DNA from 4 places in the Eggerthella lenta DSM 2243 genome. Region 2 is predicted to be linked to each of the others. Evidence: predicted binding sites of a transcription regulator. Region 2 holds the regulator's gene; each other region holds the start of a gene.

Region 1 (7,292 bases), 1.8 Mb from region 2:
GCGGGGAGCGACGCTGGGCGCAAGCGACGCCGGGCGACACAGGGCGGCTTCGGGCGCAAAAAAGCGCCCGGGGCGGAGTGGCCGTCCCGGGCGCTCGCTGCGCTTCGCTTGCTCGCTTGCCCGCGTTCGCGCTTACGCCTTCACCGCCCCGTACTTCGAGCGGTTCAGCACCAGCACAGCCGCGATCATCAGCACGGCGCCCACGACGAGCGCGATCCACGGGTTGCCCGTGAAGCCGGCGATGATGTAGCCCACCAGACACACGGCCGCCACCACCGAAGCGTACGGCAGCTGCGTAGCCACATGGCGCAGGTGGTTGCACTGCGCGCCCGCCGACGACAGAATGGTGGTATCCGAAATAGGCGACACATGGTCGCCGTACACCGCACCGCCCAGCGTGGCGCCGATGGCCACGAGGAACAGCGGATCTTGCGCCGGGAACACGCCGATCACGATGGGCAGGATCAGCGCGATGGTTCCCCACGACGTGCCCATGGCGAAGCCGATGAACGCCGCCACCACGAAGATGACCACCGGCAGCAGAGCCAGCCCCACGCCGATGCTGTTCAGGAAGCCGCTGACGAACTCGCCCGTACCCAGCAGGTAGCGGCACGTGCCGCCTAGGCTCCATGCCAGCACGAGGATCATGATGGCGCCCACCATGGAGCGCACGCCCTCGGCCACGCCGTCCATGTACCCCGACAGCGTCATCAGCTTGCGCGGCAGGAACATGGCCGCCGTCACCACCAGCGCCACGCACACGCCGATGCACAGGCCGAACACCGGGTTCTCGCCCACAGCCGTGGCGAAGTCGACGCCCTGGAAGAAGCCGCCCGCGTACAGCATGCCCAGAATCGAGAAGATGATGAGCACGATGATGGGAATGATCAGGTCGAACACGCGTCCCTTGTCAGAGATGGCCATGCCCTTGAACTCTTCGACGGCCACCTTCGCAGCCTCGTCCAGCTCGTCCTCCTCGGCTACAATGGTATCCAGCTTCGCCGGCAGCGCGTCGGCCGCGTTCGGATCGGAAATGCCCACCGTCGACATCGACTCGAGAGCGCTGTCCTTCGACGGAATGCGATGCTGCTGGTCGGCCGGCTTCTGCACCTCGGCCTCGGCAACGCGCATGGGGCCGAAGTCCTTCTTGGTAGCGCACATGAAGAAGACGAACACGATGGTGAGCAGCGCATAGAAGTTGTACGGGATGGACTGGACGAACGTGGTGAAACCGCCTTCGCCCAGGTAGCCGCCTACGGCCACGGCCCACGAAGACACCGGCGCGATGATGCAGATAGGCGCCGCGGTGGAGTCGATGATCCATGCCAGCTTCTCGTGGCTGATGTTAAATCGATCGGTGACGGGGCGCATGACCGCGCCCACCGTGAGGCAGTTGAAGTAGTCGTCCACGAAGATGATGATGCCCAGCACCGCAGTGAGAATCTGCGCCATCTTCGCGTTCTTGATGTGCGTAGACACCCACTCGGCGTACGCGCGCGATCCGCCGGCGGCCGCGATGACCACCACGAGCGCGCCCAATAACGCAAGGAACAGCAGCAGCGCCCCGTTGCCGGCTATCTGCTCGGCCATCATCTGCGGCACCATGGTGAACGAGTCCACCAGCGGCTCGACGCCCACGCCGTTGAGCGAGAACTGGTAGATCACCATGCCCACGAACACGCCGATGGCCAGCGAGGAATACACCTCCTTCGTGATCAGCGCCAAACCCAGCGCAAGAATCGGCGGTATGATTGACCATACCCCCGTGCTGATGAGGTCGAATCCTTCCATATGATCCCCTTCGTCGTGCTATTCGCCGAACGGCATGCACGTGGTTCCGCCTTCACCCTCGCCGCGCTTCTCCCGACGCGATGCTTGAGGACGCAGGCCGAATCGCCGCCGCTCGGCACCAGTTTCCTAAGTATACAAGGACAAGCGCGCCCGAGGGGGCGAAAACGCCGATGTTTTCGATCGACGAAGCACGCGAGCACGAACGCGAGGGGCCGTGCGACGCCGGGCGCGGGAGCAAGCGCGAACGCGAGGAGCCACGCGTGTCGGACGCGGGCGCAAGCGCGAACGCGAGCCGCGCGACGTCGGACGCAAGTGCGAGCGCGACGCGTTAGGCCGTGCGACGTCGGGCGCGGGCGCAAAGCGTTCTACAGCTGGAACAGCGCGATGGCGGCGAAAGGGAGCCAGAACACGAAGATAACCACGAACGGCCAGCGGTGGGCGTTGCTGACGGCCACGTATTCGCGGATGAACGCGGTGGGCCAGAAGTAGCGCGCGGTCCTGCTGCCCACCCCGTCGGCGGCCAGCCCGATCTTGTGCGCGTACTCGGCCGTGCGGAACACGTGGTAATCGCTGGTCACCACTGCGGCGCGGTACGCGCCCGCGCCCGACCGCGCGTCCATGATGGCTTTGGAGTTGCGCAGGTTCTCCATCGTGGTGGTGGATCGGTTCTCCTCGATGACGGCATCGGCGGGCACGCCGCGCTCCTCGACGAGGTACGTGCGCATGGCCTCGGCTTCCGACACCTCCTCGTCGGCGCCCTGGCCGCCCGACGCGATGATGACGGCGCGGCGGTGGTCGGCCTCCCATAGCTCGACGGCCTTGTCCAGGCGCGCGGCCAGCAGGGGCGTGGGCTTCGTGCCCGACAGGCCGGCGCCGTGCACGACGATGTAATCGTAATCGCGGCGCTTGGGCAGACGGCGGTACAACCACGAATACAGCAGCAGGGCCGCGAACGTGAACGCCACGTACGAGCCCTCCATCAACACCAGCAGCGCCAACGCCAGCACGATGGGCGGCGCCTGGACGAACAGCAGCACCGGACCTCCCACGCACGCCATGACGATGCAAAGCGCCAGCAGGCCCGGCAGCAGATGCGACAGCGACAGGCCTTCGCGCTTCACCACCACGAACGTGTTCGCCAGCAGGAACACCACCAGCGCCACCGTGCCGAACGGGATGGCCGCCAAGCCGATGAGCACCAGCCACGGCAGATCGAACTGGATGGACAACCCGTACAGCGCGAACAGGCACAGCAGCAGGAAGTACAGCGCGTTGCGGAACTGCCGCGGTTCCTTGCGGTAGTTCTTGGCGAACAGAAACCCGAACACCAGCGCGGGAAAGTATATGAGAACAAGCTGGAAGATCATGCGCGCGCTTTCACGAGAGCCGATACTGGCTGACAGTATACCGCGGAACGCGAGCCGCCGCCCCCTTCGCTCCCGCGGGGCGCGAGAACGCAGGGACGGAACGAGCGCAGAGTACTCAGGGGCTGGAAGTTCCGAGTCGCGAGTCGAACGAGAATCCTCCCTAACCCCCCCCAACAGCACACAAGCCATCGCGCGGCGCGCTGATGCGAGCCGTAGACGGCGCGCGGTGCCACCACCCAAGACGAACGGGTGTTTCACGTGAAACACCCGGGCTAACCGGCCGGTTCGACGCATCGCCCTCGGCAGCGTTGCGCACCGAGTTATCCGCGCAGTCGAAGGCTCCCCCGGATGGCGAAAACCCATCGAATTCGGAAATTTCGTCCGCGGCGTAGCCGCGCTGAGGAAACCCCTCCCGCATAATGCCTGGTGGCAGAGGATACCTTACGCGGAACCTCGCGCCGAACAAGCGCGACGCGCGCGATAGCTTCCGAATTCGATGGGTTTTCGCCATCCGGGACGCGACGGGCTGCACGGAAGACCGTCAGACGGAACAGCGCGACCCTTGACAAGGAGCCTCTTCGAGCGCAATGCGCCAAACAGGCGGTCGCGACCAGCGCTTCGCGCGATACGCTCGCGTAGCAAGCCGGTGCTTCATGCGAGACATAGGCGGCAAACGGCTTCCGAGATGCAAGCTTCGCTCCAAGAACACGCCTCGTTCGCTGAAGCGTGTTCTTGGAGCGAAGCACCCTCTGCCGTCCCGCAGACTTTGAGACGACAGAGGTTTCGAAGCTTCGGCTCAGAACTACTCCGCTTCCAGCTCCTGCTCGTATTCGCGGTCGATGGCTCCCTCGACGTGCGGCGGGTCGACCTCGAACTCAACGCGCTTCGTGAACAAGCTGACCACCGGCACGATGATCAGCGACAGCACCATCGCGATGGCGCCGCAGTTGATGGGCGACGCGATGAACGCCGCGCCCACGAACCCGGCGACCATGTTGCCCGTGGTCAGACCCACGCCCACGATGAAGCTGGCCCACACAGCCGGACGCGACACGCGACGCGAGTAGAGCCCCCAGAAGAAGGGCCCCAAGAACGAACCGGCCAGCGCGCCCCACGAGATGCTCATCAGCTGTGCGATGAACGTGATGGACGAGTTGTACTGCACCAGCGCGATCACCGCCGAGATCACGATGAACACCACGATCAGCACGCGCATGTAGCCCAACTGCTTCTTCTCGCTCATGTTCTTCACCACGTTGTCTTTCAGCAGATCGAGCGTCAGCGTGGACGACGACGTCAGCACCAGCGATGACAGTGTGGACATGGACGCGCTCAGCACCAGCACGATCACGATGCCGATGAGCAGGTCGGGCAGCGTGGACAGCATGGTGGGCATGATAGAGTCGTACACCGGCGTGCCTGCGGCGGTCATCTCCACCTGATCGCCGTACAGGCGGCCGAACCCTCCCAGGAAGTAGCTGCCGCCGGCCACCACCATGGCGAACACGGTGGAGATGATGGCGCCCTGCTTGATGGCTGGACCGCTTTTGATGGCGTAGAACTTCTGCACCATCTGCGGCAGACCCCACGTGCCCAAGCTGGTCAGCACGATGACCCCGATGAGATCGGGCAGGTTCGGCCCGAAGAAGCTGACGAACGGCCCGGCCATCTCGCTGCCCTCGGCGGGAATGAGCGACAGCGTGGTGAGGGCCTCGGTGAAGCCCCCGTTGTTCACCAGCACCGCCACGATGACGGCAACGATGCCCAGCAGCATGACGATGCCCTGGATGAAGTCGTTCATCACCGTGGCCATGTAGCCGCCCAGCACCACGTACACGCAGGTGATAACCGCCATACCGATGACGCACACCTCGTAGGGCAGGCCGAACGCCATGCCGAACAGGCGCGACAAGCCGTTGTACACGCTGGCCGTGTACGGGATGAGGAACACGAAGATGATGGCCGCGGCCGCGATGCGCAAACCCTTCGACTGGAACCGCGCGCCGAAGAACTCGGGCATCGTGGACGCGCCCAGGCGGTGCGTCATCTCGCGCGTGCGCGGGCCCAGCACCCACCAGGCCAGCAAGCTTCCCAGGATGGCGTTGCCGATGCCGATCCACGTGGCGGCCACGCCGTACTTCCAGCCGAACTGGCCGGCGTAGCCCACGAAGATGACGGCGGAGAAGTAGCTGGTGCCGAACGCGAACGCGCTCAACCACGGCCCCACGTTGCGGCCGCCCAGGATGAACCCGTCGACGCTTCCGGTGTGTCGTCGGCAGTAGATGCCGACGCCCACCGCCACGCCGACGAAAATAAGCGCCATGCATATCTTTTCGATCATGAGTCTTCCTATCGATTCATGCGCGCCGCCCGTCGGCGGGCGCTCTTCCCCAAGAAAGCGAGCCCCGTTTTGCTTCGTGTTCCGCGACCGGATGTTTCACGTGAAACATTTGTTCCTTTGTCGCACTGCAATGCGATGAATTGTTTCACGTGGAACATCGCGTCGGGAAGGGCCCGCGCGGTGGCGCACATGACTTTGCCGGAACGCAACACCCGTCGGCACGACGCCGACGAAGCACCACGGGCAAACCCATGTGCTAGAGATATCGATAGGAATAATAGGAAACGGCACGGTAGGCGGTTCGACCGGCCAGGGGCGCGTCAGAGGCGTCGGCCGCACGATGGGCGACAGCACCGACCTCGTCGATTGCGCTGGTCGTCGCGGCGACATCGGACGCGTGGGGCGAAGCCGGCTGCACAGCGAATACCGTTGCAAGCGAGTCCGCGGGACGCGGAGCGAGGGAGCGGCACACAGCCGCGACGGCGAGCTGAAGCTGCCAGCGCTGTTCGACGGCGGTATGTCCCTTCGCGGAATGCATGCGCATACTCTACCATAGTGGAGCATGGGATGTGACGGAAAAGAAGACCGGGCGTAGGAAGCGTCGAGGTGGGAGGTTCGTCCTCGCGCCTCGCGTTCGCGCGAGACCCATCGCAATACGAACCACATGGACTCTAATTCACAAGGGATTGCTTTGTTTTTACGCTTCTCCGGACCATACCCACCGCCACGCAAAGCAAAGAAAGCGAGCATGCGATGTTATGGTTCAAATATGATTTATAGCGTAATATTCTTATTAAAACGCGATTAACAGTTCTACGATACATCGCTCAAGATAGGCCTCAGGCAGATCGGAAGGCTCCCTTATGATAACGCGACGCAATAACACAACCTTGTTCTACGCGACAACATTTGAAGCCTATCCGGACAACGCCAAATTTGAAATTTGGCCCGTCATCGTAGATGTCTTTCAAAACTGGATAGTCGAGAAAGAACGACGGCAGAGAGGCAACCGTACACCGTCTCCAGCCAGACAGATAGACTTCGATATCTCCACCGCTTTGAAGTGGAATCAGGGTATGAGATTGAGCGCCTATTCAGCATTGACACTTCGTGGTGCAATGGCTAGCTCGCTCGAAACATGGGGATCCCGCAAAGGCACAACATCAACAAAAATATCGAGCAGTGTCATTCTTGGAGAAATACAGAAGTCATTAGAGCCGTGGGTCTCAAATCCTTCCGACGATTTCATGCCGCTAAGATCCGTCCGCCTCTCGAAAAGCTTCGCACAGGGGACGATGGATATCGACGCTCCTTCTTCCTCGTTGACAACAAGAATCATGGAAGGGGATCGCATACCAAAGCACTGGGCTATGGACTACAGCGAGCAAGACTCGGAAAGCTGGTGGCGCACCTGGCACACCTGCGTCGGGATAACAGAATCGAGCGTAGGCGTATACAGCGTAACCGTGCAGGTGTCTTACAGCATCGATCCAACCTATATGCGATCCGATGTTAAAACCCCTCCGCGCAATGTTCCTATTTGCATCAGAAAACTGCTCGACACCGAGGGGATAGCGTGCATATCGGGCGAGGATCCCCTTGACGGAAACGCCCTCTTCATTGACAAGTGCTTTTACGGACAACCTTATACTTTCAATCAGTTTTACAACGATCTCACAAAGCCAATCAGAAACGTGCCGCTTGTGGCCGTCACATCAGACGACGACGGCGCGTACCCCGTCAATCCTGATGAACTTGCCAGAAAACTGACGGGCATCGCCTTCGTAGTCGCT
Region 2 (7,292 bases):
CAGCTTCTACTGCGCGGGCGCCAATATCTTGAACAACCACTTCGGGGAGCAATTCCTATCGCTCGGCAACCCCTTCTGGTCGAAAAAATCCTGAATATCAGTATAACTTTACATAAGACATATTATCAATAAAATAGGTAATTGAGGAGCGGTCGGGGGAGTTTGGGCTGGCGAGCATTCGGAAGCAAAAAGCAAAGCGCTGCGGGTTCCGTGCATAACCTGCAGCGCTTTATGCGGTTTCGACAGCGGATAAGATTATCCCCAGGTCGAGGTCGATCCTGCAGCGCCGATCCCGGCATCCGTCACAGCTCCCGCGTAATCGCCGCTTTCCATCATCTCGAGTACTACGGGCATCATCAGATAGAACGAAATCGCATTGAGCGTGAGCGCCACGCCGCACACGGCAACGCCGACGATCGCCGAGCGCTTGAGACGCTGCGCAAGCGCGGATACGTCCGTGCGCTTCTCGATGAGCTTGTTCAGCTTGCGGAGCGCGATGATGGCGCAGGCCAGTCCCACGCCGCTGAGAAGCACGCCGCCGATGAACAGCGACACGGGTCCGGCCACGCTCGCCACCATGACCATCGTCTGAGCCTTTTTCAGCTCGCGAAGGTCGTTCATGTTCGACGACGGAACCGGGACGCCGTTAAGCGTCGTCTGCCGGCTGCGATCGTCAGGCTCGCGCCCGGGATCGCGCCCTTGAGGCGGCTCAGGCGGCCTATGTTCGTTGTCAGTCATGCGCTCTTTCCCTATTTCTCAAAATTTCATAGCCATTGACCTGGGGTTTTGCAAACGAGGCTCTGAGAGCCGTTCTAAGGCCCTATTTCGCCTTCGGACGAGCCCTAGGTCATGGAAATCGCGGTTCTTCAAACCGGATTCGGCGAGTACTATACCACGAAGGTCATCGAGACTTTCTATCCGTCGACAATTCCACACCTGCGGCGCTCAACCGCTTCAAGCTCTCGTCGAGCTCGGCTCGCTGGTACTCGAGCACCGTCTCCTGAGCCCGCACGATGGCCAGCCGCTCGTCGCGCGTCGCCGCGCCGCGGCGCTGCAACTTCACGTAATACTGGATGCCCTCGATCGACAGGCCGCTTTTCCGAAGCGCATCGACGAAGTACAGCTGAGCCACATCCGATTGCGAGAACGTGCGGACGCCGCGCGCATCGCGCGCCAGTTGGGGAAAGAACCCGCATTTGTCGTAGTAGCGAATCGTGAACGCGGAGATGCCCGCCATGTCGGCGACTTCGCTGATGCCGAAGCATGGCAGCGTGTTGTCGGCTTGAGCTCCGTGCTCGCTCGCGTCCATCGATGCCCCTTTCGCTCTTGCTTAGAGTAACTCTAAGTGGGTGGAAGGATCAGGTTCAAAGACTCACGCCGCTGCTGCCGAACCCGCCCGCGCCGCGCTCCGTATCCGGCAGCTCCGCGCACACGTCGAACGCGGCGTCGGGCACGCGCATGACGACGAGCTGCGCTATGCGGTCGCCCCGCTTGATCGCGAACTCGCTCTGCGGATCGAGGTTGACCAGGATGGCCTGGATCTCACCTCGATAGTTGCTGTCGATCAGGCCGGGTGCGTTGACCAGCGATACGCCGTGCTTGATAGCCAGCCCGCTGCGCGGCAGCACGAACCCGGCGTACCCGCTCGGAATGGCCACGGCGATGCCGCATGGGACGAGCTTGCGTTCGAAGGGCTTCAAGATGTCGTCGCAGGTGGCGCGCAGATCTACGCCGGCATCGCCGACGTAGGCGTACGCAGGTACGGGCAGGTCGGGGTCAATCTGCTGCAAAGGAATCGAAACGCGCTCTATCAACGCAATCCCTCCAATGCGGCAGCGAACTCCTCGACGTTGCGGAAGTCCTTGTACACGCTCGCGAAGCGCACGTAGGCGACGTCGTCGAGCTTGGCGAGGCGCACGAGCACCATATCGCCCAGATCCTTCGAACCGATCTCGTTACGGGAGGCGTTGCGCAGCTCCGCTTCGATGCTGTCGATGAGCGAGGCGATCTGCTCGGGCCCGATGGGCCGCTTCGCCGCGGCGTTGAGCAGGCCGCGCATGAGCTTCTGACGGTCGTAGGCCTCCGACGATCCGTCAGCCTTGATGACGATGAGCGGATTGTCGCCCAGGCGTTCGTAGGTGGTGAAACGACGTCCGCATTCGAGGCATTCGCGGCGCCGGCGAATGGCCGTGCCGTCTTCGGAAGGCCTCGAGTCGACCACTTTCGACTCTGGATTGCCGCAGGAAGGACAACGCATACTTGCTCCTTTGCCGATTTTGGGTTCAGCCTAACATACAATATATAGTGGTTCAATCAACATGTCGGATTCGCGCAAAAAACCTGCACGAGAAGCGCTCCTTCCTATCGGACAACGCGCACGTGAGTATCGCCCAGCCCAACCTCCCCTTTCTCCTGCTCGACCTCGAACACCCAGCGCTCGTCCACGAGCGCGTCGAGGAACTGCTCGTCGTGCGACACGAGCACGAGAGCGCAGGCGCAATGACGCAACACGTCCTGCAAGGCCTCGATCGAGCGTATATCCAGATGGTTCGTCGGTTCGTCCATGACGATGAGGCGAGGCGACGAGAGCAGGCTACGCGCGATCATGAGCTTGCGCACCTCTCCCGGGCTCAGCTCCTCGCCGTCGAGCACGCGAGCCGGCGGCGATTCGAGTCGCGCCACGATGGAGAGCACGCGGCCCCGCTCGGCCGTCGGGAGCGCCCGCAGCTCGACGAGCAACGCGCGGACCTCGTCGTCGGGAACCTCCTGCGGAAAGTACGCCACCCACTCCTCCAACGTCACCCGGCGAAGCAAGGCATGGAGCAAGGTGGACTTCCCCGCCCCGTTTTTGCCGACGAGCCCGACTCGATCCTCGTTGCCCAGGTACAGCTCGGGATGATGCAGCATGCGCTCCGGGCCGAGCGGCATGCTGCCTGCGGGGAGGCGGGCGAGCACCTTGCGGGGCGCGGGCGCGGCGTCCAGCTCCAGGGAGCCGCGGCGCTCCTTCTTCGCATCGAGCGCCTCGAGGCGTTTCTCGGCCACGCCTATGCGCTTGTCCATCTGGGACGAAAGCTTGCCCGCCTTGCCGTCCTGTCCCGTATAGACGGCGAGCTTGATCTTCTCCCGCCCGTCGCGGTCGTGCCGGTCGAGATGACGCGCCGAGCGCCGGGCGGCCGATCGAGCGGCCACGGCGGCGCGACGATCTCGCTCGGCCTTGATGCGCGCCAGCTCGCCGCGCGCCTGCCGGCGCTCGGTTCGCACGGTATCTTGGCGCAGCTCGAGCTCCCGGCGCGCCTGGGTGTACGTCCCCGGAATAGCGAGCGCTCGGCCGGCCTCGATGAACACGCACGACCGCACAAGCTTGTCGAGCAGCGCGCGATCGTGCGATACGAGCAGGCCGACGCCCTTGAAGGAGGAGAGCGCCTGCGCGACGAGGGCGCGCGTGGGAGCATCGAGGTGGTTCGTCGGCTCGTCGAGCGCCAGCACCTGCGGTTCTGCGGCAAGCGCGCACGCGATCTGGATGCGCTTGCGCTCGCCATGGGACAGCATAGCGTAGCTCCAGAGCTGCTCGTCCTCGATTTCCAATAGCGAGCGCAGCTTCACCGCCGTCGAACCGTAGTCGCAGGCGAACTCCTCGAGCGTCTCCGGAGGCGTCGCGGTCGATTGCCGGCACACCGCGCCGCGCACGCGGGGCGTCACGGCGCCTTGATCGGGTGCCAGGGTGCCGCAGATGCAGTGCACGAGCGTGCTCTTGCCAGCGCCGTTCGGCCCGACGATGCCCGTCCAGCCGCTCGCAAACGCGAGCGAGACGTCGTCGAGCGCAGGCTGGTCGGCGCCTTCGTAGGTATGGGAAAGATGATGGGCGGTAACGAACATGGCGACCTCCGTTTAAGAGGCGCACGGGTGGCTCTGCTCAGCGTTCGGCGATGCCGATGAAGGAAGGCCGCACGGATCGGAAGAGGAAGAAACGCGAGGCGAAGTCGAGAACGATGACGAAAGCGCACCCGATGCGGCTGATTAATGAATGCAAGGGGTGAAAAAGGGCTTTCGTTATCGCTTCATGTTCCGTTTCTCCTTCGCGAAGCGCCCGTCCGCATGAGGATGCGTCGGCGCGGCATGATTGGCTGCTCGCCCGAGTCTAGCACGCCGCAAGCGGCGCGTAAACCCCCGAACGGACGCGCCTCCGGGGTGGCGGAGGCGCTACGCAGCCGCAGAAACGCAGCATCTGCGGGTTATGGAACGGCCGCGCGGGGCCGGGAAAGGTCTCGGCTAGAACCCTGCGAACAGGCTGGCGAGTGCGAGCGCCGCGAACACGCATCCGCCGACGACCGCCTGCCAGCGCTGCACGCGGCCGAACGCCACGCCTTGCGCCGAACCCGTGCGCACGGCCGAAACGATGGAGGCGCCGTCGCGATCGGGCAGAACCGCATGCTGGGGGAACGCTATGATGCGGGCGCGTCGAGCAGGCGCCGAATCGAGCTTCGGTTGAAGGGCCGACGTTCCCTCGACGGGGCAGTTCATCTCAAAATTCTTCATTTTGTGGCCTCCTGCTCTTGCGTAGAACCTTTGTTCGCGTATATAATAGGTCGAACAAAGGTTCATGTCAATAGAAATTTCATACATTTGTTCGATAGGCGTAGAGGCGACGAAAGGATTACCTATGGCCGAGAAAGTGACGAAGCGCCAGCAAGCGGTGCTCGACTGCATCGAGGAGTGCATTCGGGAGAAGGGATACGGCCCGACCGTGCGCGAGGTCTGCCAGAGCCTCGGCCTCTCCTCCCCCTCCACCGTGCACGTGCACTTGAAGGCGCTCGAGGAGAAGGGCCTCATCAAGCGCGATCCGCTCAAGTCGCGCTCCATCGCCCTCACCTACCAGCTCGAAGACGCCGCGCTGGCCACCAACGTGGTGCAGCCCAGCTTCAGCAACATCGTGAACGTGCCCCTCGTGGGCAACGTGGCCGCCGGCTCCCCCATCCTCGCCGAGGAGAACATCACCGACACCCTGTCGCTTCCCACCGAGATCGTGGGCGACGCCCCGTCGTTCTTGCTCTCCGTGCGCGGCGAGAGCATGATCGAGGCGGGCATCAACGACGGCGACTACGTCGTGGTCAAGGAGCAGCCCGTGGCGAACAACGGCGACATCGTCGTGGCCATCATCGACGACGGGGCCACGGTGAAGCGCTTCTTCAAGGAAAGCGACCATATCCGCTTGCAGCCGGAGAACTCCACGATGGATCCCATCATCACCACCGACTGCGCCATCGCCGGCAAGGTGGTCGCGGTCTTCCGCCGCCTGTAGCGGCGAACCGCACGCTGGTCGTCAGCTTGATCGAACCGCGAAGCCCTGCCGCAATCCGACCGCTTCGGCAAGGCTTTTCCGGCTTTTCCGAACGTGCCGCTGCGCCGGTTCCCGCTTTCGCCGTCCGATAAGGCGCCGCCGCAGACCGGCCGCAAGAACGAAACGCCTACCCTGCGACGAAGCGAGCCGCCCCGGGTCGATGCCCGGGGCGGCTCGCTTACCTTAGAGTTACTCTAACCGACCGTGTAAGGACGGAACATGCTCGCGAACGAAGGAGCCGCCAGCATGACGATGCGCGTGCCCTGCTCCTCATGGGTTTCCGACAGGATGTGGCATCTTTCGTGCGCCACCGACACGAGGTCGCCGCGGTTGTAGGGAATCAGCACGTCGAGATGCTCGTCTTGCGCCGAGGCGACGCGGGCAACGTGCTCCACGAGCTCGCCTACGCCCTCCCCCGTCGCCGCCGATACGAACTGAGCCTGCGGATGGCGCGCTTTAAGGGCGCCGAGGCGCTCCTCGCCGAGCAGGTCGCACTTGTTGAACACGAGCACGCGCGACAGGTCCTGCGCGTGTATCTGCCCGAGCACGTCCTCGACGGCCGCGATCTGCGCCTCGTACTCGTCCGACGAGGCATCCACCACGTGCAGCACGAGGTCGGCGCCCGTGATTTCGTCGAGCGTCGATTTGAACGCCTCGATGAGCGTGGTCGGAAGCTTCTGGATGAACCCGACCGTGTCGGTGACGGTGATCTCGCGGCCCTCGGGAAGCTCGAACTTGCGCGTGGTGGAGTCGAGCGTGGCGAACAGCTTGTCGTACGCCAGCACGTCCGCATTCGTCAGCCGGTTGAGCAGGCTCGACTTGCCGGCGTTCGTGTAGCCGGCCAGCGCCACCTTGAACATGCCGCTTTCGTAACGGCTTTCGCGCTGGACGGCGCGCACCTCGGCCAGATGCTTGAGCTCGCGCTTGATGGACGTGATGCGCTTGCGCACCATGCGGCGGTCGACCTCGAGCTGGCTCTCGCCTTCGCCGAAGCGCGATCCCACGCCGCCGCCCATGCGGTTGGAGGCCAGGTGGGCCCACATGCCGCGCAAGCGCGGCAGCAGGTACTCGTTCTGGGCGAGCCGCACCTGCAGCCGGCCCTCCTTGCTGGTGGCGTGCAGGGCGAAGATGTCGAGGATGAGCGCCGTACGGTCGATGACCTTCACGTCGCGGCCCATCGCCTTCTCGAGGTTCGCCTGCTGGGAGGGCGTCAGCTCGTCGTCGAACACGACGAGGTCGGCCGCGTGGGCGCGCGCAAGCTCGGCCACTTCTTCGGCCTTGCCCGTGCCCACGAACGTACGCGGATTGGGCGCGTCGAGCTTCTGCGTGGTGGTGGCCACCGCGTCGGCGCCTGCCGTATCCACGAGGCGCTCGAGCTCGGCGAGCGACGATGCCAGCGGCCACGTGGAGCCGGGGCGATCCACACCGACGAGCACGGCGCGCTCGCGGCGCTCTTCGGAGATCGGGGTCATGCCCCGCGTGATGACTGATTCGAATTCCGTCATGGATCCAACCTTTCGATGCAGAGACGAGCACGCCGGCATCGGCGTGCGAAGACAGTCGGGAGCGGCGGCGAGCCGCTAGAGAAAGGCGTGCGCTGTCTGCATGATAGGTGCTCCGATCTTGAACGGTTCGACGGCAGGAGTGTGCCCGTGGCTTCGTATCATATCACAAGCGTTCCTTCGTCTGGAGAAACCGTCAGGCAACGCCGTCATCAAGCAGCTCGAGCGCTTCTTCGACGAGCGACGGGATATCGCGCGACGTCGCATCGAGCCACCGGATACGCGCGTCCTTGCGAAACCAGGTGCGCTGCCGCTTCGCGTAGCGGCGCGTGGCCAGCTTGATCCGCTCCACAGCCTCGTCAAGAGAGATGAACCCGTCGAGAGCCTCCACGATCTCCTTGTACCCGATAGCCTGCGGCGCCGTCACGCCTTCGCGAAAGCCCCTGTCGAGC
Region 3 (7,292 bases), 1.0 Mb from region 2:
CCGAACTTCCTCCATGACGGCCGCGGCCATCTCGTCCAGCGTGTTGGCGCGGCCGACGGGCCCGTCCGCGAGGTGCGGCATCTCGCGGCCCAGCTCAAGCGACAGCTCCACGATCTGCGGCGGGACGAGCGAGGCGCGCTCGAGCGTTTCACGGTTGCGCAGCACGTCGAACGTGGGAGCGTCGTCCACCACCTCGCCGCCGCTCATCACGATGCAACGCGCCGCGTAATCGGCCACCACCTCCATGTCGTGGCACACCATGACCACCGTGGTGCCTCGCTCGTGGATGCGGCGGATGATGTCCATGACCTTCACGCACTCGCGATAGTCCAGGCCGGTGGTCGGCTCGTCGAGCACCACCACCGGCGGCGCGAGCACCACGATGGACGCCAGCGCCAGCAGCTGGCGGGCGCCGCGGTTCAACAGGAACGGGTCGTCGTCGGGGTCGAAGGCGAACTCCTCGACGATCGCGTCGACGCGCGAGTCGGCGTCCGGTCCGTCCAGCCCCAGCGCTTTGAAGCCGAACAGCAGCTCCTCGCGCACCGTGTTGCAGCAGATCTGGCTGTCGGGGTTCTGGAACAAAAAGCCCACGCGGCGGGCCAGCTCGCTGGTGCGCAGGTCGCTCGTGGGGACGCCGTCGATGAGCACCTGGCCGGCATCGGGCTTGAGCAGGCCGTTCATCAGGCGCATCGTGGTGGACTTCCCCGCCCCGTTCGTGCCGACGAACGCGACGAACTCGCCGTCGCGGATGGTGAAGCTCACGCCTTTCAGGATGGGAGCCGACCCGTCGTAGGACGCGTGCACGTCGCGGAACTCGATCATGCGAGCACCTCCTTCAACGCCTCGCGCGCCTCGCGCACGTTACGGACGGGCGCGCCGGCGTACAGGCCTTCAGCGCGCAGGCGGTTCATGAGCGTGGTCGAACGCGGGCAGTTCACGCCGATGGCCTTCAGCTCGTCCGAATGTTCCAGCACCTGCGCGGGGGCGTCGGCGAAGCGAATCCGCCCCTCGTCGACGACGACCAGCATATCGGCGTACTGGGACAACAGCGCGATCTTCTGCTCCACCACCACGACGGTGGCGCCATGCTCGCGCGCATAGCGCGCCAAGAGGTCGAACACAGTGCGCGAACTCAGAGGATCGAGTTCGGCGGTAGGCTCGTCCAGCACGAGCACCCGCGGGTTCAGCGCCAGGACGGACGCGATGGCCACCTTCTGCTTCTGCCCGCCCGACAGCGACGAGATCACGCGGTCGCGCACCTCGGAGATGCCCATGTCGGCCAGCGCCTGCGCCACGCGATCCTCGATCTGGCCGCGCGGCACGCCGAAGTTTTCCAGGCCGTACAGGATCTCGTCCTCCACGACCGACGTGACGAACTGGCTGTCGACGTCCTGGCAGACGCTGCCCACCAGCCGCGACACGTCGGTGAGCGCGACTTCGCAGGTGTCCAGCCCGTCGACGACGACGGAGCCGTAGAAGTCGCCCGGATAGCAATGCGGGATGATGCCGTTCAGCGCGTAGGTCAGCGTGGATTTGCCCGAGCCGGCCGCCCCGGTGATCCCGACGAACGCGCCGTCGGGAATGTCGAGGTCGATGCCGCTGACCACCGGGCGGTCGCCCTCGCGGTACCGGAACGTGAAGTCGCGTATCTTGATCATGAAAGAGTCTTTCTGGGGTCGCAGGTTGGCGTAGTGAGTCAGCGAGGCGGGCTGTTTCGCCGTTCGGAGAACGGCGAAACCCTAGCGCTTCAGCACCTTCTTCAGCGGCATGGCCAGGACTTGGACGAGGATGCAGTTGAACGTGGCGGTGCCGAAGACGATGGCGGCGTACGTGGCCAGGGCCACCATGACGTCGCCGCCCGTGGACACCACGTTGATGTAGACGGACAGCAGGGCGAAGGTGCCGCCGGACACCACCGTGGAGACGAACGTGTTCACCAGCGGGTTGAGGTCGAGCTTGCCGCCGATGCGCAGGGGCACCTTGATCAGCAAGCCGCAGGCGAGCGCGCCCAGGACCTCGGAGGGGATGTTCAGAAGCGGCGTGGCGTTCAACAGGGGGATCTGGCAGATGAGGCCGGCCAGCAGGCCGATGACCAGGGCCTGTCCCAGCTTCGGACGGGTCAGGATGATGGCCAGGCAGTACATCGCGATGATGAAGTTCGGCTTCATGCCCATCGACGAGAGCAGCGAGCCCACCGTCAGCTTGAGCACCGCGCCCGCGGCCAGCAGCACGGCGATGAGGATGAGGTCCTGCGTGGACAGGCCCGCCCTGCTCGGCGCCGCCGCCACTTCGCGCTTGCGCGGCGCTGACGCCTCGCCTGCCGTCGCCGTTTGCGTCGCAACCTCGCGCTTGATCTGCTGTTCCATGTTCCTCAATCCTCTCTTGGCGGAGTCCCCGCCGGTCGCGTGCCCCTCCCGGGGCGTCTGGTTTGCCGGCACGAACTTCGCGGACGAGGATCACTCCGCGCAATCAACCTCATGGCCTCGGCGCTGTGCGCCCCCGCAATGAAAAAGACCTGTCCTTCTCATCGAAGGACAGGTCTTGTAAACCTGCGGTGCCACCTTCACAGTTGATTCCGCGATGCAGAACCCTCTCACGAACATGCCAACACATGTTCTGCCCTTAACGCAGGCTCACGGTCCAGATACTCGGTCAGCCCGGCCGCTTGCGCGCCGCGCCTTCCTTTCCCCTTTCCCTCGGCGATCCATTTACCATCCAGCTTACTGCGGGAATCCCAGCTGCGCCCGCTCTCTGTGAGTGCTCATGACGGCTTGACCTTCGCCTCATCGGTTTCAAGGTATTAAGTTGTGGCGCAAACTATAGCACAGTGTTAGGAAAAGCTGTCAAGAAGTTTTTCACAGCATCCGTCGGACGTGTCCGGCGTGCCAAAGGGACGGGTGTCTTGACACACGCCCCTTTGGCACCATTCCCTTGATACCATCAAAGCGTGTCAAATCACCCGTCCCCTTGACACGCCTTGTCGCCGGCCGACAGGTACGCGGCGACAAGGCGGCGCGTTTCGGCCGCCGACGGCTCCAAATCGCCGCACACGGTCAGCATTGAGCGAGTGCGGGCGAGGCCGATAGCGGTCGACGACGCCACAAGCGCCTCCTCCTCCACCGAGCGATCCGTCAGCATACGCCGTTCGGGGCACTCGGCTAAATGCGCGCGCAAAGCGTCGGCCATGGAGCGCTGAATAGCCAATATGTCGCGCTGACCTTGAAAGAACAGCTGAGGCATGGAGCGCAGCGCTTCGCGTCGCAGGTTCACAATGCCCTCGTCCACGCCCGAAGCGGCGCCCGTTCCCACTACGCCGACCAACACGTCGAGGTAGCAGGCTTCGCTATGCTCTTCGAGGATGCGAACCAGCTGTTCGTCGTCGGGAAACGAGTCCAGACGACCCATGATGGCGGCCGCTTTCGATGGGAAGTAGTTGAAGAACGTCTTCTTGGAGATCTCGGCACGGGCGCAGATGTCCTCTACCGTCACGCCGTCGTAGCCCCGTTCGATGACCAGCTCTAACGCCGCTCGCTCCACCGAAAGCCTGGCTTTGAGCTTCTTACGATACCGCAGGCCTTCCGCCGACGGCTTTGTCTGTTCCACGTTGCGCGCACCCTTTCATCGCCGCGATGTGCCGTTTCGGTGCAGGGTACCACAACTTTACTGCCGAGCACTTTTCATCTACCGAATGAATATTTATACTGAGTGTAAATCACGTCAACCGCATGACAACGGGCGTCTTTGAAGTCGGGTTAGCTGCAAGCTCCCCTTCAAAGGCGTTTTTGTTCGCAGCGCACATTCGGAAGGAACAGGTATATGGGTTTAACGCGCAAGCAGATCGTCATGCTGGCCGTGCTGGTGTTCGGCACGTTCGTGACGGTTCTGAACCAGACCGTCGTCGCCCCGGCGCTGCCGTCGGTCATGACCGAGATGAGCGTCGACGCCTCCATGGCGCAGTGGCTCACCACCGGCTTCACGCTGGTGAACGCCATCATGATCCCCATCACGGCTTTCTTGACGGACCGCTTCACCACCAAGCGGCTCTTCCTCGTGTCCATGGTTATCTTCACGTTGGGCAGCTTCCTTGCGGGCTGGGGTCCCAGCTTCGTCGTGCTGCTGCTGGGCCGGCTCGTGCAGGCCGCCGGCGCGGGCATCCTCATGCCCCTTGTGATGACGGTGCTCATGTGGACGTTCCCCGTGGACAAGCGCGGTACGGCCATGGGCCTGTTCGGCATCGTCATCGCGTTCGGCCCCGCCATCGGCCCCACCGTGGCGGGCGTCATCATCGACCGCTACACCTGGCACGATATGTTCTACATCATCACCGCGCTGTCGGCCGTCGTAGTGCTTATCGGCGCGTTCGTGCTGCAGAAGGGCGGCGAAACGAAGAAGGACGTCACGCTCGACGTGCCCTCCGTCATCCTGTCGTCGCTGGGTTTCGGCGGCCTATTGTACGGCCTGTCCACCATCGGCTCCTACGGCCTGCGTGCCGACGCTATCGCCGGCACGCTCGTTGGCGCGGTAGCGCTCGTGTTCTTCTTCCGACGCCAGCTGAAGATGGAGAAGCCCATGCTGCAGGTGCGCGTGCTGCAGAACCGCAAGTTCCTCATCGCCACGATCATCGGCATGTTGGTGCAAGGCGCGCTTTTGGCTGCAGGCATCTTGGTGCCTATCTACCTGCAGTCGCTCATGGGCTACTCCGCCACCGTGTCCGGCCTCGTGTTGCTGCCCGGCGCCATCATCATGGGTGCCATGGGGCCCATCGCCGGCCGTCTGTTCGACAAGCACGGACCGCGCGTGCTGGCGCTCGTGGGCATGGGCGTGCTCACGCTGACTACGTTCTGCTTCGCATTCCTGAGCACCGAAACCGGCATCATCACCTTGACCCTTCTGTACACCGTGCGCCTGTTCTCGCTGTCGCTGGTGAACATGCCCATCACCACCTGGGGCATGAACGCGCTCGACAACGAGCTGGTGAACCACGGCACTTCGGTGAACAACACGTTCCGCCAAGTGGCGGGCTCGCTGGGCACCGCCATCATCGTTTCGGCCTCCACTATCGCCACGAACATGAGCTCCCGGACGATGACTCCCACGCAAGCCAGCATCTTCGGCATCGACGTGGCGTTCGCCCTAGCCGGCGCGCTGTGCCTCGTCGGCTTCGTCATGGTCGTGGCGCTGGTGAAGAACAAACCGGGCGAGGCCGCCGAGAAGGATCGGGACAACTCCCGCCGCACGGTGCTGGAGTCCATCATGAAGCGCGACGTGTACACGCTGCCCGCCAACGCCACCGTGGCCGAAGCCATGCAGGTGCTGGTGGACCGGCACATCAGCGCCGCCCCGCTGGTAGACGAACAGGGCAAGGCCGTGGGCTTCGTATCCGACGGCGATATCATGCGCTACCTGTCGAAGCGATCGCAGATGCTGATGGACCCCGTGGTCATGATCATGCAGACCGTGGACGCCGACGGCGGCAACCAGGACTTCGCCCGCAAGCTCGACGAGCTCATGGGCATGCCGGCGAAGAGCATCGGCGCGAAGGGCATCATCGGCGTGGACGTGCATGCCGACCTTCCCGAAGTGTGTCGCGTGTTGGGCGAGAACCACTTGAAGAAGGTGCCCGTGCTGGACGAGGGCCAGGTGGTGGGCGTGATCAACCGCTCCGACATCACGCACTACTCCATGCAGCAGTACCTGGCCGAGCGCGACGCCGAAGCGGCGTCGAAACTGGAGCGCTCCGAGGAAGCCGCCGCGCTCCCCGACGACGAAGCGATGGCATCGTCCATCTAACGCGCCCTTCCCTTTTCGCTCCCCTGAGACGGCAGCCGCTTGGCTGCCGTCTTTTTTCGCAGCGCATCCCACCGCTTTCGCAGCGGTCGCCTACAGACTCCCCTTGCATGCTAGCATCTGAGCGTTAACCTGCCCGAAGGGAACTCCCATGAGAAAACGCCTGATCGCTCTTGCTACCGCCCTCGCATTCGCCTGCCTGCTCGACCCAAACGTCGCATTCGCGAGCGCTGTTCCCGTCACCATCGAAATCGGCGCCGACGGCGCGCCGATCGGCACGTCGGGAGAAGGCTGGACGTACGCCGACGGCAAGCTCACGCTTGGCGCGGGGCACGCGTTCACGTTCACGGGCCACGCGCTCAACGTCTCGAGCGAGAACCTCCTTCGGAACAAGGGCGTCATCGAGGACGGCACGTTCGTCGATGCGTCGCAGACGTCCGGTTTCGCCGTGCGCAACGAAGCGGGCGGCGTGATCAGGGGCGGCGCGTTCACCGCAAGCATCGGAAACGCGGGCATCATCGCAGGTGGAACCTTCAACAGCGACCCGAACGATCCCACAAAATCGTACGTGAGCACCTCCTCCGGCACCATCACGGGCGGCACGTTCGACTGCATGGTCATGGGGATGAGAAGCGGCGCGATCGAGGACGGCACGTTCAACGAGTCCGTGAACATATTCAAAGGCTTCGCCATCAACGGCGGAACGTTCAACGGAGAGGTGAACAGCGGCAACAGCTCCAACCTCGGCGGCTCCATCTGCGGAGGCACGTTCAACGGCCGCATGCAGAATCAGGGAACCATCGAGGACGGCGTGTTCCACGGAACCGTGCAAAACGCATCCAACAACGCCGGCGCCGGCGCCATCGCGGGAGGCACGTTCAACGGCTACGTGAACAACTACGACGGCGCCGTGATTTCGAGCGGCACGTTCAACGACGGCGGCGAAAACAACAACGTGACCAACGACGGCACGATACGCGGCGGCGAGTTCAACATCGGAGTGGACAACGGCGGAGCCATCGAAGGTCAGGGCGTATTCAACGCATACGTGCAGAACGGATACATGAGGTTCGATCCCGACGAGAACCGATCCTGCACCATCAAAGGCGGCACGTTCAACTCGGATGAAATAGACAACTTCGGAACCATCGAAGGCGGTACGTTCAGCGGCAAGATTCTCAGCAGGGGCGTCATCGCGGGCGGCGCGTTCTCCTCCACCAGCTCCGTGACAAGCAACGACGAAGACACCACCACCGGCGGCGGCACCATATCCGGCGGCACGTTCGACGGCACCGTAACCAACGGCGATCCCGACCCCGACTACAACAACGCCGTCCTGACGGGCGGCACGTTCAACGGCAGCGTGACGAACCACGGAACCATCGCAGGCGGCACGTTCCTTAGCGACGTGACCAACCGAGGCGTCATCGAAGGCGGTATCTTCGAGAACGTCATCAGCGACCAGGGCGGCACCGTGACCTCGTGCGCGTATCCGCTGCGCGCGA
Region 4 (7,292 bases), 520 kb from region 2:
ATGGCGCTGTCGAACTTCGTGTCTCCCGCCGCGCGCCAGAGCCGCGGCTTCAAGGCGCTGCTGGCGCTGTGCATCACGGCGCTCGCCGTGCTGTTCATGGTGACGGCCGGACAGGACTTCCTCAGCACCATCCAATTCGCCACCATCGCCGGCGGCATCCCGTTCAGCGTCATCGTGATCCTCATGGGCGTCCAGTTCTTCAAATGGGTCAAGCACGACGAGCAGCTGGTGGAACGCGGCCTGGCCGAGCCGTTTCCCGAAGACTCGCTTGCGGCCCGGCAGCTGCGTCAGTGGCACGAGGAGAGGGAGGCGCGCGAAGCCGAGAAGGCATGGCTCACGCGGCATGAGGAGGTCGACGTCCCCGACGGAGCCGGCCTCGACGAATCGATGAAGGAGGTGTCGCGATGAGCGCGGCAGCAGTAACGGAGGCACAACCGAAAGTGCCGTTCAAGGTGGCGATCTCTTCGTTTTTGGGCAACTTCATCGAATGGTTCGACTACGCCACCTATACGTATTTCGCCATCACCATCGGCATCGTGTTCTTCCCCGAGTCGGCGGTGAACTCCACGCTGCTCGCGTTCGCGGTGTTCGCGTTGTCGTTCGTGTTCCGGCCGTTAGGGGCGGCGTTCTGGGGCAGCATGGGAGACAAGAAGGGGCGCAAATGGTCGTTGTCGCTGTCCATCTTCATGATGACGGGCGCGGCGTTCCTCATCGGCTGCCTGCCGTCGTACGAGACGATCGGCCTGCTGTCCCCCATCCTGCTGCTGTGCCTGCGCAGCGTGCAGGGATTCTCGGCTGCAGGCGAGTACTCGGGAGCAGCGGTGTTCCTGGCCGAGTACGCGCCGGCGAACCATCGCGGGAAGTACTGCTCGCTCGTGCCGGCATCCACCGCGGCGGGCCTGTTGGCGGGCTCCACCGCAGCGCTCATCATCAAGGCGCTGCTGCCCGAAGCCGACGTGATCTCATGGGGATGGCGCATTCCGTTCTTGCTGGCCGGACCCCTGGGGCTCGTGGCGCACTACATCCGCACGAAGCTCGAGGATTCCCCCACCTACCAGCAGATGACCTCGACGGCCGATCCGGCCAAAGAGGCCCCGCGGCCTACCCGCCTCGTGTTCAAGAAGTACAAGAAGCGCCTTGCGACCAGCATCGCGGCGACCATGGTGAACTCGGTCGGCTTCTACCTCGTGCTCACCTACCTGCCCACGTATCTGACCAGCTACACGGCGATGGAAGCCTCGGCGGCCCAGCTTGCCACCGACATCGCGCTGGTCACGTACATCTTCATCATCTTCGGCGCCGGAAAGATATCCGACATCGTAGGACGTAAGAAAATGCTGCTGGGCTCGTGCGTGGCGTTCATCCTGCTCAGCATCCCCGCCTTCATGATGCTGGAGACGGCTCAGCTGCCCATCGTCATCGCAGCGGAGCTCATCATGTGCGTGACGCTCTCGTTCAATGACGCGAACATCGCCTGCTACCAGGCGGAGATGTTCCCCACGGAAGTGCGTTACACCGGCGCCGCGCTGGGGTCGAACATCGCCTACGTGGTGTTCGGCGGCACGGCCTCGATGGTGGCCACCGCGCTCATCGACGCCACGGGCAACGGCCTCATGCCCGCGTACTATATGATGGGCATCTGCCTTGTGGCGGGCATCATCCTGCTGTTCACGGCGCACGAGTACGCCGGCAAGGAATTGAACGACATCGAGTAGAGGATCGAACGCATCGAAAAAGAAGAGGGAGCGGGAAGGGGCGCGTCGAGCGCCCCTTCCCGCTCCTGCGGCGCGTTGGCGCCCTCGCTCGCTTACGCGTCGCCATCCCTTGCGCTACAGCTCGGAGCGGCCCCTGGCGCGCCGCGCTTCGGCGTGGTTTCCTGCGGTCATGGCTTTTCGGAAAACATATGTGGAGGTGACGGCGCGCATCGACGTTGACGGACGGCTCACGCCGCTCGAGATCGTCTGGCGCGACGGCCGCATCTTCGCCATCGACCGCGTGCACGAGGCCATTCGACGCGCTTCTCAGCGCGTGGGCGGCACGGGCATCCGCTACCTCGTGTCCGTGAACGGCCGCGAGAAGTACCTGTTCTACGAGGGTCCGCGTTGGTTCGTAGAGGAGGTCGCCCCCGACGAGCCGCGCCCCTCGTCGTAGTCGCCGCGCGAGGCGCCCGCTCTTCGGCTATACTTTGACGCGACAGATAGAAGCGCATTCGAGGAGAACATCGCCATGGGTAAGCACGACCGCGTCGAGAACGGACTCGACCTCGACGAAGGCGCGCCTGCGTCCAATAGCAAGATCCCCCTTCCGCTCAAGGTGTTCGGCATCCTGTGCATAGTCAGCGGCGCAGCGCTCGTGCCGGTGCTCGCGCTGCTCATCGTCGGCATGGTGATGGCCCTGCAACAGGGCGCCATCGTCGAGGAGCTGTCCGCCGCCGCCCTCGTCATCTTCGTCTCCGACGCGGTGCTCATGACGGTTTTGTCCGCCATGTTCGTCATCCTGGGCATCCGACTGCTGCGCGACAAACGGCGTCGCACGGCCCAGATCGCCGAGGTCATGATCGTCATCCTCATCCTCGTGATCCTCTGCGACATGATGCTGAGCGGCCTCACGCCCGATCTCATCCCCTACGGCGTGGTGCTGGTCGTGCTCGTCGCGCTATCGAGCTACGTGGACCCGTCGCTAGCCGAAGAGCGCGAGCTGCGCCGCAAACTGCGCGATATGGAAACGCGCGAGGCGGCCGAGGAGGGCACGCTCGGCCGCGACGAGACCGGCAAGGGCTTCATCGCGCTCAACTTCTTCAACCTGTTCTGGATCTTCGTCGTGTGCTGCGTGCTGGGACTCATGATCGAGACGGTATACCACTTCCTCGTCGTGAATCCAGGGCACTACCAGGATCGCGCGGGTTTGCTGTTCGGCCCGTTCTCGCCCATCTACGGTTTCGGCGCGGTGCTGATGACGGTCGCCCTGAACCGATTCCACGACAAGAACGTCGTGCTCATCTTCCTGGTGAGCGCCGTCATCGGCGGGGCGTTCGAGTATCTGACCAGCTGGTTCATGCAGTTCGCCTTCGGCATCGTGGCGTGGGACTACTCCGGCACGTTCCTGTCCATCGACGGGCGCACGAACGGCATGTTCATGGCCATGTGGGGCGTCTTGGGCGTGGTGTGGATCAAGCTGCTTCTTCCCTGGATGTTGAAGCTGGTGAACCTCATCCCTTGGAACTGGCGCTACGCGGTCACCACGGTGTGCGCCGCGCTCATGATCGTCGACGGGGCGATGACGCTGCTGTCGCTCGACTGCTGGTACCAGCGCGAGGCTGGAAAACCTCCCGAGACGGCCGTGGCGCACTTCTTCGCCGAGCACTTCGACAACCAGTACATGGAGAACCGCTTCCAGAGCATGTCCATCGATCCGGGCAACGCGACCCGCGCGAAATAGCGCGACCCGCTCGGCGGGCGCGAGATCGAAGGGCGTAGGGGCGTGCGCGCAGAGCGCGGCGCCCGCCCCTACGCCGCGGCCGAGCCGGTCAGGGCGGCGCGCACGCCGCGCACGGCCAGCCGCCCTATCACGACGCCGGCAAGGCAAGCGAGCACGCTTCCGCATGCGTACAGCGCGCCCGTCGCGTACTTGCCGCGTTCGAGCAAGGCGAGGGTCTCCAGCGAGAACGCGGAAAACGTGGTGAAGCCGCCGCACACGCCGGTCTTGAGGAACAACACGGCGTTGTCAGGCAAGCCGGAGCCCTCCGTGGCGGCCTCGAACACCGCCCCGATGAGCACGGCGCCCGCAAAGTTGACGGCGAACGTCATGAGCGGGAAGTCGCCCTCGACCGGCACGAGACCCAGCAGATAGCGCCCTACCGATCCGATGAAGCCGCCCAAACCCACGCACAGCACCGCCACCATCGCCCGCTCCTTCGCACTCGTTTCTATATCATGCAAGCATCAGTATACCCTTGCTCGTCGCGAAGCGAATCCTCCGAGCCGTCGAGAGACAGGGGAAAACGCGAGAATGCACGGCGTGCAGGTTCGTCGGAAAGCATGAAGCGCCCTCGGACAACTAAAACCGATCCGCACGCTCCATGCGAGATGCCGCTCCAGCAGCTCCGAAAACCAGCACAGCCGCCGCATGCCGCAAGGAGCGGAAGAATCCGGGTTCGACTCCTCTTCCCTACCCTTGACTTCGAACACTCGTATGCGTACCATATACGAACAAACATTCCCGCGAACATTTGATCTGACGAACGGATGGACGAATGGATCTGGTTGCCAAGCTCGAGATTCTCGCCGACGCTGCTAAGTACGACGTTGCCTGCACGTCTTCGGGCATCGACCGCGACGCCCAGAAGGGCAAGCTCGGCAACACGCTGGCCGCCGGCTGCTGCCACAGCTTCGCGGCCGACGGGCGCTGCATCACGCTGCTCAAGGTGCTCATGACCAACGTCTGCGTGTACGATTGCGCCTACTGCGTGAACCGCGCGTCGAACGAGGTGCCGCGCGCCGCGTTCAAGCCGCGCGAGCTGGCCGACCTCACCATCGCGTTCTACCGCCGCAACTACATCGAGGGCCTGTTCCTCAGCTCAGGCGTCATCCGCAACCCCGACTACACCACCGAGCTCATGATACAGACGCTGTCCATCCTGCGCGAGGAGCACGGCTTCCGCGGCTACATCCACGCGAAAGCGGTGCCCGGCACCTCGCCCGAGCTCGTGCAGCAGCTGGGGCACTTGGCCGACCGCATGAGCGTGAACATGGAGCTGCCCTCCCAGAAGAGCCTGCAGCTGCTCGCGCCCCAGAAGGACAAACAGCGCATCATCGCGCCCATGCGCCAGATCCGCGACAACATCGCCGTGGACAAGGACACGCGCGCGCTCGTGCGCAAGCAGACCACCTACATGAGGCAGATCCGCCCCAAGAAGAAGGAGCGCGCCTTCGTGCCGGCCGGGCAGTCCACGCAGATGATCGTAGGAGCCTCGCCCGAAAGCGACTTCCAGATCCTCAACCTGTCGGCCGCGCTCTACCGCACGCTGTCGCTCAAGCGCGTGTTCTTCAGCGCCTACACGCCGGTGAACGACGACAAGCGCCTGCCCGGCACCGACGCCGTCCAGCTCAACCGCGAGCATCGGCTGTACCAGGCCGACTGGCTGCTGCGCTTCTACCGCTTCGACGTCACCGAGATCATCGACGAGGACAACCCCTTCCTCGATCCCGACCTCGACCCGAAGGCGAACTGGGCCATCAACCACCTGGACTTCTTCCCCGTGGAGGTGAACACCGCTCCGCTCGAGGCGCTGCTGCGCGTGCCCGGCATCGGCGTGCGCGGAGCGAACCTCATCGTGCGCGCGCGGCGCACCACCTGCCTGCGCGAGCCCGAGCTGCGCAAGCTGGGCATCGCGTACAAGCGCGCCCGCTTCTTCATCACGTGCAGCGGCAGCTACTCGGGGCGCGGCGTCGACTTCTCGCGCGAAGGGCTGCGCGCGCAGCTTGCCGCGCCCATCAAGGGCGGCAACCACGGGCGGCGCGCCGACAAGACCACACCGGGTCAGATGAGCCTGTTCGAGAGCGTCGAGACGCCCGAGAAGGCCCGCATCGCGGGCGGGTCGGGCGCACGCGCGCTGGAAAGCGGCGATGCGACCGCAGCGGCGTCTTGCAGCGATGCGGAGCGCTCCTCGAACGCGGCGTCGTCGTCCGGCCGCGCCGCGAGCGCCGACGGGACGTACGGTTGGCAGCGAGCCCTCGAAACGCCGGAAGCCGTGTGCGCATGAGCCGAAAGCCCGCCGAGAACCAGCCCCTCTTCCCCGAAGAACCCCTGGCCGAGGTCGCCTACTGCCACGACGGCTCGCTCGAGGGCCTGCTGTCCGCCGTGTTCGAGGCGTACGCGCGCCGCGAGGACCCGCAGGACATCGCCCGCGCCGACGTCCTGCAGCCGCGGCTCGGCCAAACCGTGCGCGTCATCGAGACGAACGAGGAGCATGCCGTGCGCGTTCGGCGCGGCATCAGGAGGGCGTGCGGAGACGCCGCCTACGATGCCGTCAAGCACGCCTCGCTCAGCGACCACCCGGACGCCGGCACCATCGTGTACCGCTTCATCCGCTACGCCATGGCGCAGAACAGGCCGCACGATTGCTCCGGCTGCAAGCGCCGCGGATCATGCGGCGGCGCGTGCGGGAAGTTCGCCTGCACGGGCAAGGCCCGCCGCAGCGTGCTGGGCGACCTCGCCCACCCTGCCGTCGAGCCGCTCCACCGCCTCGCCCGCTCCGTCATGAACGAGCGGCATCGTATGCTGCAGTTCCTCCGCTTCGAGCATCTGGAGAACGGCGTGTGGTTCGCGCGCTGCAACCCCGCAGCCTCGGTCATCCCGCTGCTCATGGACTGGTTCAGCGGGCGCTTCAACACGCAGCCCTTCATCATCTTCGACGAGGCGCACAACATTGCCGGCGTCTACGAAGGGCGCGACTGGTACCTCGTCCAGACGGAGAACGTCGACCTGCCCGACCGCGCGTCCGAGGAACGCCTCATGCAGCAGGCCTGGAAGCGCTTCTACGACACCGTGGCCGTCGAGGCCCGCTACAACCCCGAGCTGCGCCGCCAGTTCATGCCCAAGCGCTTCTGGAAGAACATCACCGAGATGCAGGAAGACCTCCCCGGAAAGGAAATCTCCCCGCGCTAGCGTCCGCGCGTCCCTGCGAAGCGGCCGCCCCCTCTTTCCGCCAACGGCTAACCGCAGGCAGGCCGTCCTCGCGCGCGAACCCCGAATTCGCGTCGACGGTCAAGATGCCAACGCGGCGCCGACCCGTTTCCCCGTCGGAACAACCGCGATGAATCCATCAACCGCCCCCGCATACCCGAAGGCGGGTCTTTCGAAATGCCGTTTCCAGCCGCAGGTCTTCGCCAGATTGTTTCACGTGAAACATTTGTTCCAACCATCGCTCTGCTGCGCAAAGCAGACAAGCCCAGGCAAAATACGGCAGGGGCGGCGTCCCGGCAACGTCAGCCCATGCATCCCCCCGCGCTCCGAATGGCGAAAAAGCATCGAATTCGGAAGGACGAGGCTCATCGAACCCGCCCGGTGCGCCTCGTTGGAATCCAGCCGCTTCCACGACCTGCGGCGATGCCAAAGCAAGCGCGCCTCCGCACGCGCAACCCTCTTCGATGCTTCCGAATTCAACCTCTTTTCGCCATTCGGAGCGGAGGAATGCGCCCAAGGACGGCCGAGGGAGGGAGGGTAGAGCCCGCCTTACGCGCGATCGGGCTCCCGCACGCCGGACAGGTCGAACGCGGGGATGAAGCTGTCCT

What was found. Region 2 encodes LexA, which represses DNA repair genes until DNA is damaged. Its sites were predicted from a motif close to CNAACANNTGTTNG; they were not measured.
Region 1: a site for LexA is predicted at 5,602-5,615, ahead of ELEN_RS00365 (sodium:solute symporter family protein). Genes of this name have one in related genera too.
Region 3: a site for LexA is predicted at 2,605-2,618, ahead of ELEN_RS12475 (tryptophan transporter). Genes of this name have one in related genera too.
Region 4: a site for LexA is predicted at 4,222-4,235, ahead of ELEN_RS05740 (putative DNA modification/repair radical SAM protein). Genes of this name have one in related genera too.

What each region holds. Positions count from the first base shown of each region.
Region 1 is NC_013204.1:88,184-95,475, reverse strand. It holds gene ELEN_RS00375 (Na+/H+ antiporter NhaC family protein) at 133-1,791, opposite strand; gene ELEN_RS00370 (YdcF family protein) at 2,157-3,158, opposite strand; gene ELEN_RS00365 (sodium:solute symporter family protein) at 3,961-5,499, opposite strand; gene ELEN_RS00360 (coiled-coil domain-containing protein) at 6,363-7,292, shown strand, end outside.
Region 2 is NC_013204.1:1,904,156-1,911,447, forward strand. It holds gene ELEN_RS08025 (acetate uptake transporter) at 1-94, shown strand, start outside; gene ELEN_RS08030 (hypothetical protein) at 256-738, opposite strand; gene ELEN_RS08035 (MerR family transcriptional regulator) at 902-1,309, opposite strand; gene dut (dUTP diphosphatase) at 1,365-1,814, opposite strand; gene nrdR (transcriptional regulator NrdR) at 1,811-2,257, opposite strand; gene ELEN_RS08050 (ATP-binding cassette domain-containing protein) at 2,362-3,876, opposite strand; gene ELEN_RS08055 (hypothetical protein) at 4,270-4,536, opposite strand; gene lexA (transcriptional repressor LexA) at 4,661-5,299, shown strand; gene hflX (GTPase HflX) at 5,533-6,843, opposite strand; gene miaA (tRNA (adenosine(37)-N6)-dimethylallyltransferase MiaA) at 7,037-7,292, opposite strand, start outside.
Region 3 is NC_013204.1:2,909,844-2,917,135, forward strand. It holds gene ELEN_RS12465 (energy-coupling factor ABC transporter ATP-binding protein) at 1-822, opposite strand, end outside; gene ELEN_RS12470 (energy-coupling factor ABC transporter ATP-binding protein) at 819-1,658, opposite strand; gene ELEN_RS12475 (tryptophan transporter) at 1,740-2,366, opposite strand; gene ELEN_RS12480 (TetR/AcrR family transcriptional regulator) at 2,956-3,603, opposite strand; gene ELEN_RS12485 (MDR family MFS transporter) at 3,817-5,790, shown strand; gene ELEN_RS12490 (hypothetical protein) at 5,939-7,292, shown strand, end outside.
Region 4 is NC_013204.1:1,385,232-1,392,523, reverse strand. It holds gene ELEN_RS05765 (BCCT family transporter) at 1-408, shown strand, start outside; gene ELEN_RS05760 (MFS transporter) at 405-1,715, shown strand; gene ELEN_RS05755 (hypothetical protein) at 1,885-2,151, shown strand; gene ELEN_RS05750 (putative ABC transporter permease) at 2,227-3,438, shown strand; gene crcB (fluoride efflux transporter CrcB) at 3,507-3,902, opposite strand; gene ELEN_RS05740 (putative DNA modification/repair radical SAM protein) at 4,253-5,761, shown strand; gene ELEN_RS05735 (TIGR03915 family putative DNA repair protein) at 5,758-6,666, shown strand; gene ELEN_RS05730 (radical SAM protein) at 7,234-7,292, opposite strand, start outside.